Regions from separate parts of the Roseburia sp. 831b genome, predicted to be linked through region 1. Evidence: predicted binding sites of a transcription regulator. Region 1 holds the regulator's gene; each other region holds the start of a gene.
The links. The regulator Rex, encoded in region 1, represses fermentation and respiration genes when NADH is low (regulators of the CRP and FNR family bind a similar motif). The targets are predictions, from matches to a motif close to ATTGTTAANTANTTAACAAT.
Positions count from the first base shown of each region.

Region 2: a site for Rex is predicted at 1,945-1,964, ahead of BIV16_RS10630 (acetyl-CoA C-acetyltransferase). Genes of this name have one in related genera too.
Region 3: a site for Rex is predicted at 1,628-1,647, ahead of BIV16_RS07395 (shikimate dehydrogenase). Genes of this name have one in related genera too.
Region 4: a site for Rex is predicted at 1,167-1,186, ahead of BIV16_RS00240 (butyryl-CoA:acetate CoA-transferase). Genes of this name have one in related genera too.

Region 1 is NZ_CP135162.1:1,113,439-1,116,633, forward strand. Features, by position in the region: gene BIV16_RS05125 (ABC transporter ATP-binding protein) at 1-945, shown strand, start outside; gene BIV16_RS05130 (redox-sensing transcriptional repressor Rex) at 1,077-1,721, shown strand; gene BIV16_RS05135 (bifunctional ADP-dependent NAD(P)H-hydrate dehydratase/NAD(P)H-hydrate epimerase) at 1,781-3,195, shown strand, end outside.
Region 2 is NZ_CP135162.1:2,310,569-2,313,763, forward strand. Features, by position in the region: gene BIV16_RS10625 (3-hydroxyacyl-CoA dehydrogenase family protein) at 1-630, opposite strand, end outside; gene BIV16_RS10630 (acetyl-CoA C-acetyltransferase) at 723-1,907, opposite strand; gene BIV16_RS10635 (cell wall hydrolase) at 2,296-3,195, opposite strand, start outside.
Region 3 is NZ_CP135162.1:1,560,584-1,563,778, reverse strand. Features, by position in the region: gene BIV16_RS07405 (LysR family transcriptional regulator) at 1-256, shown strand, start outside; gene BIV16_RS07400 (LysR family transcriptional regulator) at 584-1,465, opposite strand; gene BIV16_RS07395 (shikimate dehydrogenase) at 1,728-2,603, shown strand; gene BIV16_RS07390 (MFS transporter) at 2,641-3,195, shown strand, end outside.
Region 4 is NZ_CP135162.1:56,823-60,017, forward strand. Features, by position in the region: gene BIV16_RS00240 (butyryl-CoA:acetate CoA-transferase) at 1-1,134, opposite strand, end outside; gene BIV16_RS00245 (NUDIX hydrolase) at 1,344-1,859, shown strand; gene BIV16_RS00250 (pyridoxamine 5'-phosphate oxidase family protein) at 1,907-2,389, opposite strand; gene BIV16_RS00255 (glycosyltransferase family 2 protein) at 2,439-3,195, opposite strand, start outside.

The DNA of each region.
Region 1 (3,195 bases):
GATGTGTTGACCGTCGAACATCTTTCAAAATCCTACCCGTCAAGACACCTGTTCTCCGATTTATCTTTTGAAATCAAGCGTGGGGAACGGGTAGCACTGATTGGAAATAACGGAACCGGAAAGACGACGATACTAAAGATTATCAACCAGTTAATCGAGGCAGATGCTGGAAGTGTTACACTAGGCTCAAATGTTTCCATCGGCTATTACGACCAGGAACATCAGGTCTTATCGCATGAGAAAACCATTTTTGAAGAGATATCAGACGATTATCCAAACCTTACCCAGACACAGATTCGAAATGTCTTAGCGGCATTTTTGTTTACGGAAGATGACGTGTTTAAGCGGATTGCGGATTTAAGTGGTGGTGAGCGAGGACGTGTCTCTTTGGCAAAATTAATGCTCTCGGATGCAAACTTTTTGATTTTGGATGAGCCGACTAACCATTTGGATATTACCTCAAAAGAAATTTTAGAGTCCGCATTAAATCAATATACCGGAACGGTATTTTTCGTCTCCCATGATCGTTATTTTATTAACAAAACAGCGACAAGAATCATCGAATTAACCGGGGAAACACTGGTCAATTACATTGGAAATTATGATTATTATCTGGAAAAAAGAGACGAGCTGACTGAGAAATTTGTAAAGAAACCAGAGGAAGCAGCGCAGACAGTTGAAAAAGACAGCGAGCAAAAAACGGACTGGAAGGCACAAAAGGCAAAGCAGGCACAAATCCGAAAAATTGAGAATGCGCTAAAGAAGGCGGAGGATGAGATTGCGTTCTTAGAGGGCGAGATTGAACAGATTGATACGGAGTGTGCAAAACCGGAAAATGCGACAAACTCTGCAAAGCTAGGAGAACTTACCACAAAGCAAAATCAGTACAGGGAACGTCTGGAAACCTTATATGAAGAATGGGAAAACCTGTCAATGCAATTATAAATGATAGATAGTTAAATTTTTGACACATTGACATCTTTTTCAGAAATCAGTATAATAATGTTATTCGTATAATCGTGTGAGAGGGTTATGGCACACGAATTTGCAGTTTAGAGAAAGGCATGTTTATATATATGGAAGAAAAAGAGATTTCACAGGCAGTTATTCGAAGAATGCCAAGATATTACCGTTACCTTGGTGAATTGTTAGATGATGGAGTGGAGCGTATTTCATCAAATGATTTGAGCAAAAGAATGAATGTGACAGCGTCACAGATCAGACAGGATTTAAATAACTTTGGTGGTTTTGGTCAGCAGGGTTATGGATACAATGTAAAGTACCTATACGAAGAGATTGGAAAGATTTTAGGACTGAACCAGCAGCATAATATCATTGTGATTGGTGCCGGTAATTTAGGTCAGGCGCTTGCTAATTACACCAAATTTTCCAAACTTGGGTTTATCATTACCGCATTATTTGATGTAAATCCAGCATTGGACGGTGTTACCGTTCGCGGAATTAAGGTTCACATGTTAAATGAACTGGAAGAGTTTTGCAAGAACAATAAAGTTGATATTGCAGCACTTACCATGCCAAAAGAAAAGGCAGATGCCATTGCAAATCGTCTTGTGGATTTGGGAATTCATGCAATCTGGAATTTCGCACATGTTGATCTTGAATTAATCGATAAAGATGTAGTTGTAGAGAACGTTCATTTATCAGACAGCTTAATGCAGTTATCCTACAATATTGTAAAGAACAAAAAAGAAAAGGAATAACCGACTTAGCGCTTTGCCATTGGTAAAGCGCTATTTTTGCTCTGGAATGGAGATGGAAGATGGAATATCTTGTAAATGCAGATGAAATGAAACAAATAGACCTTGCCACGACAGAACATTTTAAGGTGCCATCGATTGTTTTGATGGAACGTGCTGCACTTGAGACGGTGCGCGTCATGGAAGAGGAGGGGCTTGATACCAAAAGAACCCTTGTATTTTGTGGAACCGGAAATAACGGCGGTGACGGAGCAGCGGTTGCGAGACTGCTTTTTCAAAAGAAAAGGAAGGTCTGTGTGGTGCTGTTACAGGGAAAGCACGGTTATAGCGAATCCATGCAATTACAGCTTGAAATCCTAAAAGCGTATGGAATCCCGGTTTGCGAGAAAATACCGGATGATTTTTCACCGACCCTTATCGTGGATGCTTTGTTTGGTGTGGGATTGACAAGAGAGATTACCGGAGAAGCTGCGCACTTTATCGCTCAGATGAATCAGATGGAAGCAGTAAAGCTTTCGATTGATATTCCGTCCGGTGTGCAGGCAACAAATGGAAAAATATTAGGAACCTGTGTGCAGGCAGATGTAACGGTTACTTATGCCTATGCCAAGGTCGGAATGTATCTGTGGCCGGGAAGTGCTGCTTGTGGCAGGATTTTTGTACGGGAAATTGGAATCGATGCAAAAAGCTGGCGAAAGGTTCGTCCGTCGGTGGTTTCTTTGACGAAAGAAGACCTTTCGCTGCTGCCGGAAAGAAAGAAGCACTCGAACAAAGGCACTTACGGAAAAGTGCTTGTCATTGCCGGACAAAAGGACATGGCAGGTGCGGCTGTATTTGCAGTGACAGCGGCATACCGCATGGGATGTGGCCTGGTAAAAGTGATGACACCGGAAGCAAACCGGATGATTTTACAGGAAAAAGTGCCGGAAGCAGTGCTAAAAACTTACCCGGAGACAGGTTTTGATGAAACTACATTTGTAAATGAATTGCAGACGGTCGATGCAATTGTCTGTGGACCAGGACTTGGAACATCACAGGTGGCACAAAGAATCGTAGAACTTGTGTTAGCGAATGCGGCTGTGCCGGTTGTGCTCGATGCAGATGCCCTAAATATCCTCGTAGCAAAGCAGGAACTTTTAAAGCAGCACAAAGCGGAAGTGATTGTAACGCCACATCCGGGTGAGATGGGCAGACTCTGTCAGCAAAAAACGGCATTTGTAGAAGCAGACCGCCTTAAGACAGCTAGGCAGTTTGCAGAGGATTACCAGGTGATTTGCGTGTTAAAAGGAGAACATACCTTAACGGCAGTCCCGGAGGGTGCGATTTATTTAAACCGCAGTGGGAATCACGGAATGGCAACGGCTGGAAGCGGGGATGTCTTATCCGGTGTGATAGGTTCACTCCTTGCACAAAAAGTTCCGCCTTATCTTGCAGCACCACTTGGCGTATATCTTCACGGACTGGCAGGTGATGCCAT
Region 2 (3,195 bases), 1.2 Mb from region 1:
GATACCAGCGATATCAGATACACCTTCCATCTTGATGAAAGCTGCTTCGTTGATCATTGGGATTAAGATACGGTTTACAACGAATCCTGCTGCTTCATTTACCTGTACAGGTGTTTTGCCGATTTCTACAGAAATCTTCTTGATAGCTTCTACAGTTTCAACAGGAGTATTTACACCTGCGATAACTTCGATTAATTTCATACGATCTGCTGGGTTGAAGAAATGCATACCAACCATTGGACGGTTTAATCCGTTTCCGATTTCTGTGATAGAAAGGCTGGATGTGTTAGATGCAAAAATACAATCTGGTTTTGCAATCTCATCTAATTCTTTGAATGTTGTTTTCTTAACCTGCATATCTTCAAATGCAGCTTCAACGATTAAATCACAGTCTTTGCAAAGGTTTTCTTTTAAACCAGGAGTGATTTTAGCAACGATTGCATCAACAGCTTCCTGTGTCATTTTTCCTTTTTCTACAAGTCTTGCATAGCCTTTTTTGATTTTTTCTTTTCCAGCTTCTGCCCACTCCTGTTTGATATCACAGAGTGCTACTTCATATCCATCTACCTGAGCAAATGCTTTTGCAATGCCCTGTCCCATTGTTCCTGCGCCAATAACTCCAACTTTCATGTTAGTTCTCCTTTTTATATAAAAACTATAATGTATTACTGCTTACGTAAACGGAACAGCCTGCCGCAGCAAGCCGTTCCAACTATGTAATCTTAGTATTTCTCAACGATTGTAGAGCAGCCCATTCCGCCACCGATACATAAAGTAGCAAGACCTCTCTTAGCATCTCTCTTCTGCATCTCATGTAATAATGTAACTAAGATACGGCATCCTGATGCTCCAACCGGATGTCCAAGTGCGATTGCACCACCGTTTACATTTACTTTAGACATATCGAATTTCAAATCTCTTGCAACAGCGATTGACTGAGCAGCGAATGCTTCGTTTGCTTCGATTAAGTCCATATCGTCGATTGTAAGTCCTGTTCTCTCTAATACTTTTCTTGTAGAAGCAACTGGTCCAACACCCATGATTTCAGGTTCAACACCACCGAGTGCTCCAGCTACCCATGTAGCCATTGGTGTAACACCAAGTTCTTTTGCTTTTTCTTCGCTCATAACAACGATTGCAGCTGCACCATCGTTGATACCGGAAGCATTACCAGCTGTAACAAGTCCGCCTTCTTTTCCAGAACAGCATCTTAATTTTGATAAAGATTCTGCTGTTGTACCTGGACGTGGTCCTTCATCTTTTACGAAATCAACGATTTCTTTCTTAACTTTTACTGGTACTGGTACGATTTCATCATCGAATTTACCTTCAGCAATAGCTTTTTCACATTTCTGCTGGCTGTTTGCTGAGAACTCATCTAATTCTTCTCTTGTAATGCCATATTTATCACATACGTTCTCTGCTGTAATCATCATGTGGTAATGATTGAATGCATCTGTTAATGCATCGTTTACCATTGTATCGATGATTGTTGCATTGTTCATACGATATCCAAAACGAGCTTTTGTCATAGCGTATGGAGCCATGGACATGTTTTCCATACCACCTGCTACAACGATGTCTGCCTGACCAGCAAGAATCTGTGCTGCTGCTTCATTGACACATTTCAAACCGGAACCACAAACTACGTTCAAAGTAACTGCTGGTACTTCAATTGGTAATCCTGCTTTGATAGATGCCTGACGTGCAACGTTCTGTCCCTGTGCTGCCTGGATAACACATCCCATAAGAACTTCGTCAACCTGTTCTGGTTTTACTCCAGCTCTCTTTAATGCTTCTTTGATTACGATTGCTCCTAATTCTGGTGCTGGAGTATTGCTTAATGCTCCACCCATTTTACCAATTGCGGTACGGCATGCGCCTGCTAAAACTACTTTTCCTGCCATTTTCTCGTCTCCTTTTTCTAATAGGTTTCGCTCTGATACTGTTAATTTTTTAACAATATTTGGGCTAAAAAAAAATAAATTTCAAATATTTCATTTAAAATTTATGTTTTCATGGTCGTGAAGTCATAAAACAGCTTGTTTTCCGCTTGTTTACTGACTTTTTCTTACTTCCTCATGCTATCACACTTTACTCTGAAATGCAAGATATTTCTTCTTATTTTTTTCAGTTCCTTTTCGTTGTGGTATCGCATGACCATACCAATATCCCGTATTTTCGGGCTTTTTTTGTTAAAAACTTAACATTGTTTTTTCTAAAAATTAGCAAAAAGAAAGCAGAATTTGTGCACAATACACAATTCTGCTTTCTAATGTGAACGCTATCATTTTTTTAATAAAAGACATGATTTCCGATTACGGTTCCCTGAATGATTCCGTTGTTTCTTCTAAAGTAAAGACAGTTTAACGTAATCTGTCCATCCAGTACCGCCTGTGCTGCCTGCAGACATTCTGCATTGACACCTGCCTCCAGCCGGTACGCCAGCCTGCCGCTTGCCACCGGCGAAAATTGTCCGCTCTGATAAATAACGCCTGCAATCGTACCCGGAAAATAAGAACTTTTTACACGGTTGATGACGACACTTCCAACGGCAAGTTTTCCCTCGTAAGATTCTCCTTCTGCCTCACACTGGATAATGGCTCCTAACAGATAAAGATCCCCATCCGCCGGCACTACGGTAACGTTGGAATAGTCCTCCTGTTCCTGCGCCTTGATTGCCTCTAGTCTTGCGGCGTCTTCTTTTGCCTTTTGTAATTCGAGCTGTTCCTCGTAAGCCTCCATATCGGAAATCTGTTTCTCTAAATCCGATACATTCGACTGCGCATCCTGCAAATCTTGTGCCGCCTCATTGATTTTTGCCTGTGTCGAGGAAATCAGACTGCTTACATTCTCTTTTTTCTTCTGTGCTTCCTGCTGCATTGCCACAAGTTCTTCCTTTTGAGAGGACAGCTCCTCTTTTTGTGCTGCAATGTCCTCCTGAAGCTTGTTATAAGTTTCTAGCATATTACGGTCGTATTCATTAATTTCCTTAATATATTCTGTCCGGTTAAAAAAATCGGATACGGACTCTGACTCAAGCAGCATCTGAAGCATTGTTGTATTCCCATTCTCATACATGTACTGAATGCGAATCTTCATATCTTCATACTGCTTCTTCGAATCCTCCTGTGCTTTCGTAAGCTTTGCATCGGTCTCCTCAATCTCTTCTTCCTTCTCCTGAATCTGTTCCTC
Region 3 (3,195 bases), 450 kb from region 1:
AAGCCAGTTCCCGCAGATTGCATTTGAAATAGAAGAGGACAGCAGCATGGCGGGACTTGTGGCACAGGATTTTGGAATCGCAATCATGCCGCAGATTCCGATTTTAAAGACGCTGCCGGTGAAAACCTTACAGATTGAACATCCGGCATACGAGCGCTCCGTCTATATGGTCACCAAAAAAGACCATTACCTTCCACCGGTTGTCAAAGCATTCCAAAGCTATGTACAAAGTGAAACCGGAAACCTTGAATTATAGAATTCGGGGGGATAAAAGAGGTTGCATTCCGTTTAATAGGGGATGAAAAAGTTTCATTTTATAAATATGGTGTCTTATTTGAAAAATTTTCCAAAAAGGCTTGAAATTGCAGGCGTTATGTAAACCTTTTTAGCTGTTTTGGATAACTGTAACGCATTTTAAAAAAATTGTATAGGATTCTGCAAAAAAACTCGATTTTTTGGATAAGTTTTTTTCGACTATTCATTGTTACCCAAAGGTCTATTTTTATGTAAACCGCCATCCGTAAATTAAATCAAAATTGGACAATATATTAAAAATTGTATTTATATGTCAAATGTGCAATTTTTAATACCGGTTCGCCTTGACAAACTGGATAAAGCGGGACACGGCAGGGAGCTGGTATTTTCCCTGCATGTAGCCCATGTAGACGGTGTGCGCAAAGGATTCGGACGGAATTAAGGGGCGGATGCAGATGTCCGGTCGGTGAATGGAATCGACATCGGCAACGAGCGCGATACCGAACCCTTCCGCAACGAGGGAAGCGATTCCGTTCTCATCCGGGGATTCACAGATATAGTTTGGAGCAACGCCATGTTCCTTAAAAAAGTTCTTGGTGTATTTTCCAAGACCGGAGTTGTGGTCATAGGAAAGAACCGGGTACTGCTCGAAAACACCGGCTTCAATTGCTTCACTGGCGCACAAAGGATGGTCTGTTGGAAGGATGACAACCATTTCCTGAAGTATAATAGGAAGAAACTCAATATTTGGCTCATCAGGAGAGTAGGAACCGAAGATTACATTGTAGGTTCCTTTTTTTAATCCTTCAATATTATGTCGGGTGATATCCTGTGAAAAGTGAAAGGTTACATTTTTGTTCTCATCCTGCGCTAAAAAAGAACGGACTGTTTTTGGAATATAAGATTTCGCAAGTGGGGAAACATAAGCAATGTCAATGTGCCCACCGTCCGTTGCAATCTGCTTCATTTTATTTTCTGCCCGCTGGATGTCGTTGAGAATGATTTCGGTGTGTTCTAGAAAAATCTGTCCAGCCTTGGTTAAAATGACGTTTCTACCTTTTTTTTCAAATAAAGTGACGCCAAGTTCATCTTCTAAGGCGCTGATGGACCGGCTTAAACTTGGCTCCGAAATATTCATTTTTTCTGCCGCCTGGTTAAAGTGCTGCAAGGTCGCTGCCTGGTAAAAATAACTCAATTGATTCAAAGTCATAATAGATTCACCTCGATTAACAAAATAAAAACTATGGATTACAAAAATTACATCCTGTATTTGTGCACATTATATCACAATCAGTACATTAAAACTACTGAAATATAACAAAATAAGCATTGGAAGTATAGATAAAAGCGGTGTATAATAAGATTATCAAAGGTTGTTAAGTTTTTAACAAACAGGGCAGGGCGTTGAAAACAAAGAAAACATATCAAAAGCAGTAAAAACAAATGTAATGTAAGAAAAGGAGATTAAAACTATGGCAGAGAGAATTACAGGTCACACAGAACTTATTGGATTAATGGCATACCCAATCAGACATTCCAGTTCACCGGCAATGCACAACGAAGCATTCGCTTATTTGGGATTGGATTATGCATACCTTGCATTTGAAGTAGACAATTCTACATTAGAGGATGCCGTAAAAGGTCTTCGTGCCTTAAAGATGGTTGGTTCTAACGTATCTATGCCAAACAAGACAGTAGTAGGACAGTATCTCGACAAATTATCACCGGCAGCAGAGCTTTGTGGCGCAGTAAACACAATCGTAAATGAAAATGGTGTTTTAACAGGCCATATCACAGATGGTATCGGATTCATGCAGTCCTTAAAAGACAACGACATCGATGTGATTGGTAAGAAAATGACAATCGCAGGTGCCGGCGGTGCTGCAACAGCAATCGAAATCCAGGCTGCATTAGATGGTGTAAAAGAAATCTCCATCTTCAACATTCATGATAAATTCTGGGATAACGCAGTAGAAACTGTAAGAAAAATCAACGAGCGTACCGATTGTAAAGCCACACTTTATGATTTGGATGACAAGGAAAAATTAAGAGAAGAAATGGCTGACTCTTACATTTTCGTAAACGGAACAGGCGTTGGTATGAAACCATTAGAAGGACAGTCTGTTGTACCGGATAAATCTTTCTTCCGCCCGGAATTAATCGTTGTGGATGTTCCTTATTCTCCACTTGAGACAAAAATGCGTTCTATGGCAAAAGAAGTAGGATGTAAGACGATGAACGGACTTGGCATGATGTTATTCCAGGGAGCAGCAGCATTCAAACTCTGGACAGGAAAAGATATGCCAATCGAACACATGAAAGAAGTTTTAAATATCAAATACGAATAAAAACAGATTCAAACATATTTAGATTAGGAGAGAAAAAATGAATAAAAAATTTTTACCTAGCGCAATTATTCTTTATTTAAATTATTTCATCCATGGTATTGGATGTTCCATCTTAAGCCAGCAGGTTGTAAAAGAATTATTAGCAGAGCAGTGGGGCATGTCAGATGTTATGGCTGTCACCGCAATCGCAGCAGCACTTGGACTTGGACGTTTGATTTCCCTTCCATTTGCAGGACCACTATCCGATAAATTAGGACGTCGTGCATCCGTTGTCATTGGATGTTTCTCCTATGTGATTTTCTTTGTCGGAATAGCATTCTCACCAAACGTAGCAGTTGCCTATGTTGCAGCCGTTCTTGGTGGTATCGCAAACTCATTCTTAGACACTGCAACCTATCCGGCTGTTACGGAAATCATCAACAAATATACCGGTATCGCTACAATGGGAATTAAATTTTTCATTTCCATTGCACAGCTTTTAATGCCATTCTTCTTAGGCTTAGTTGCAGGAAGTGCAATGTCTTACTTAACACTTCCGCTTGTCGCAGGCATCGCAATCGCAGTGCTTGGTGTACTTGCAATTTTTGCTCCA
Region 4 (3,195 bases), 1.1 Mb from region 1:
GATACGGGAGTGCATAACGCCCTGTTTATCTGTAAAAGTAGAAGAACAGCAGATAAAGCTCTTACCACCGTTAGAAAGGTAAGCACCGAGTACGAAGTCTAACTGTCCGCCTGCACCACTGATCTGTTTGATACCTGAGGATTCCGAACTAATCTGTCCAAAGAGGTCAATGTCGACACAGTTGTTGATGGAGATAAAGTTATCCAATGCAGAAATCTGGCGAATGTCGTTTGTGTAGCTGACCGGAGCACTCATAAGCTCTGGGTTCTCATCGAGGTAATCATACATTTTCTTGGTTCCGGCACCGAAACCATATACCTGACGATAACGGTCGATGTTCTTCTTGGAACCGTTGATTTTTCCTGCTCTTGCAATATCAACGAAAGCATCTACATACATTTCGGTATGAACACCAAGGTCTTTTAAATCAGATTCTGCAATCAAAGAACCAACGGCATTTGGCATTCCACCGATACCAAGCTGTAAACAGGCACCGTTTGGAATCTGGTCTACGATAAGTTGTGCAACTTTTTTATCAACATCTGTTGCAGCTCCGCCGCCACCAAGTTCTCCGATTGGAGGATTGGATCCTTCTACGATATAAGTAACATCTGAGATATGTACGCCAGTCTCAGTACCACCAAGACAACGAGGCATATTTTCATTTACTTCTACGATAATGTGTTTTGCAGTCTCGCACATAGCACCAAGATGGGAAGCGTTTGGTCCAAAGTTAAAGTAACCATGTTTGTCCATTGGGGCAACCTGGAACATTGCAACGTCATCCGGTGTGCTGGACTCTCTATAATAACGAGGCAGCTCTGAGTAACGGATTGGAGAATAGAACGCACATCCACGGTTGATTAATTTACGCTCGATTCCAGACATATGCCAGGAATTCCAGGTAAAGTGTTCACCAGCATCTTCACGTTCAAATACAGCCAATGGTTTTAACAGGATACCACCACGAAGGTTAATATCTTTTAATTCATCGGTACGTTTTGCAAGCGCACGATCCAAGGCATCTGGTGTTCCATTACACCAACCATAATCAACCCAGTCACCGGATTTGATTATTTTCACTGCTTCGTCTGCAGATACAAGTTTCTGTTTGTATTCAGTTGAAAAATCCATCACAAATACCTCCTGATTGTTTGAATTGTGAATTTGTTAAAAATTTATCATACTTTATATCCTATCACTTTATTGTCGATTTTACAACCCAATCCATAAAAATTGTCTCGTCTTTGTACAATTTGTCATTTATGTGATAAGCTAATTGTATAAGATCATTTATGTGGAGAAATGCTTCTACTGAATTCTACGAAAATCAGGAGGAAAATATGTTTGAGGTTACATTGATTACAGATGAATATGAGGAAGGCAAAAAGATTCGCACAAGGACAGCAGTCCGCAGTATCCTTTCTTATCAGGGAAAACTGGTGATGGTTGAGACAAACTGCGGAGATTATAAATTTCCGGGCGGAGGTGTAGAACCGGGAGAGACCGAGTTAGAGGCACTAAGACGTGAAATCCAGGAAGAAACCGGATATATCGATGTTGAGATTAAAGAATTGGCGGGAACCGCCTTTGAACAAAATATTGACCCGGATGAACCAGATACCTTTTTTCAGATGAAATCAATTTATTATAACTGCAAGTTATTAAGTGAAAAGAGAGCACCCGGGGTATTGGATGATTACGAGGAAAAATTAGGCTTTCATCCATGCTTTATTACCGCAGAGGAATGTTATCAAAGAAATCATGCCCTGGTAGAAAAGGGGTTTGCAAGCCCAAAAGAGATTCCGTGGTTAGAGCGGGAAACAAATGTGTTACATAAAATACGGAAGAACTTTTAACGTTCTTCCGCAAAATGTGACACCGTGAGGCACCCTGGAATCTAAAGTTAGGATTCATTTACCAGTTTTCCCGTCATCCGGTCGATTGTCATGGCAAAGACATTGACCCGGTCTAAAGATTTTGCGATTTCTTCCTCGATGGCTTCTTCGGTTGGAAAAAATTTTCTTGCTAACATCTGGCAGGTTTCTAATATTTTGTCAGAATCTGTAACAGTCTCAAGCCTTCCAAGGCAGACCACACTTTTTATATTCAGCGCCCAGTCGCCCTCCTTGATAAAACCATCGTCCATCACAGTAAAGCAGACCTTAGGGTTACCAGCCATCAAATCCAGCTTTAGTCCCTGTTTTGCTCCATGAAAATATAATTTTCCATCTGTTTCATTATAATATTGATTTAACGGAATTGCGTAAGGATACCCATTTTCTCCGTGAAATGCCATAATCCCGCGAGGGGCAGTTTTCAGCACCTCAACGCATTCTTCCGGGGTGATTTCCTGCTTGAACCGTCTCATTTTTCTAAAATCATTCATGTCTTTTGCTCCTATCATTCGATACATTTGCTCGCAGCCAGAACAATGTTTAAAGTTCTTCCGGCATCGTCCAGTTTTTCGCCTGTTCTTCATACTGGCTGGCAAGCTGTTCGTATTCCTCCACCTGAATCTGCGTCAGCGCGTCATCCGTGGACTGTCTAAGAAAAGCTGCAATCGCAGTGTAACAGTCATGTAAGCGGTAAAGTGGCGTATCGCCGCCACAGTGGATATTCAAAATGCTTTCCGTCTCAAAAGCAGCATTGTAGAACCACATAATCGCTTCCTCAAAATCTTCACAGGAAAAGAAGTATTCGCCCAGTTCACAACAGATTTCCGCACATGGAGTGGTCAGCATATCCTTTAAGCAAAGTTTGAAAAATTCATTGACCTGTCCTTCGATTCGATAACATCTTGCCAGGACACAGGAAGCTTCTTTTAAAAGGTCATCCTTATTAGAGGTAAAAAGGGTGTGCGCAAAGATTTCTTTTGCGTCAAGAAAATCCTCATCCGAGCCAGTCAAAAGAAGTTCCTTTGCATACATGCGGTGAACCTTGTCGGACAACATACCATTTTTAGCAAATGCATTTTGGAAAATCGAAAAATCGCGCTTGTTGTGGAGCGCAAGCGGCATATGGAAAATCTCAATGTCGCTGTCATAAACCACAGGTTCAAGCTGCACCGTCTCGTGGATTGGGTCAATCCAGGTGAAGGTGCGCAAACGTTTGAACAGTTTTGGACGGTATTCTTTTTTTGCATTTAACACTGTATTAAAATCCTGCGTTGTAATATATTTCATCTGTACAATA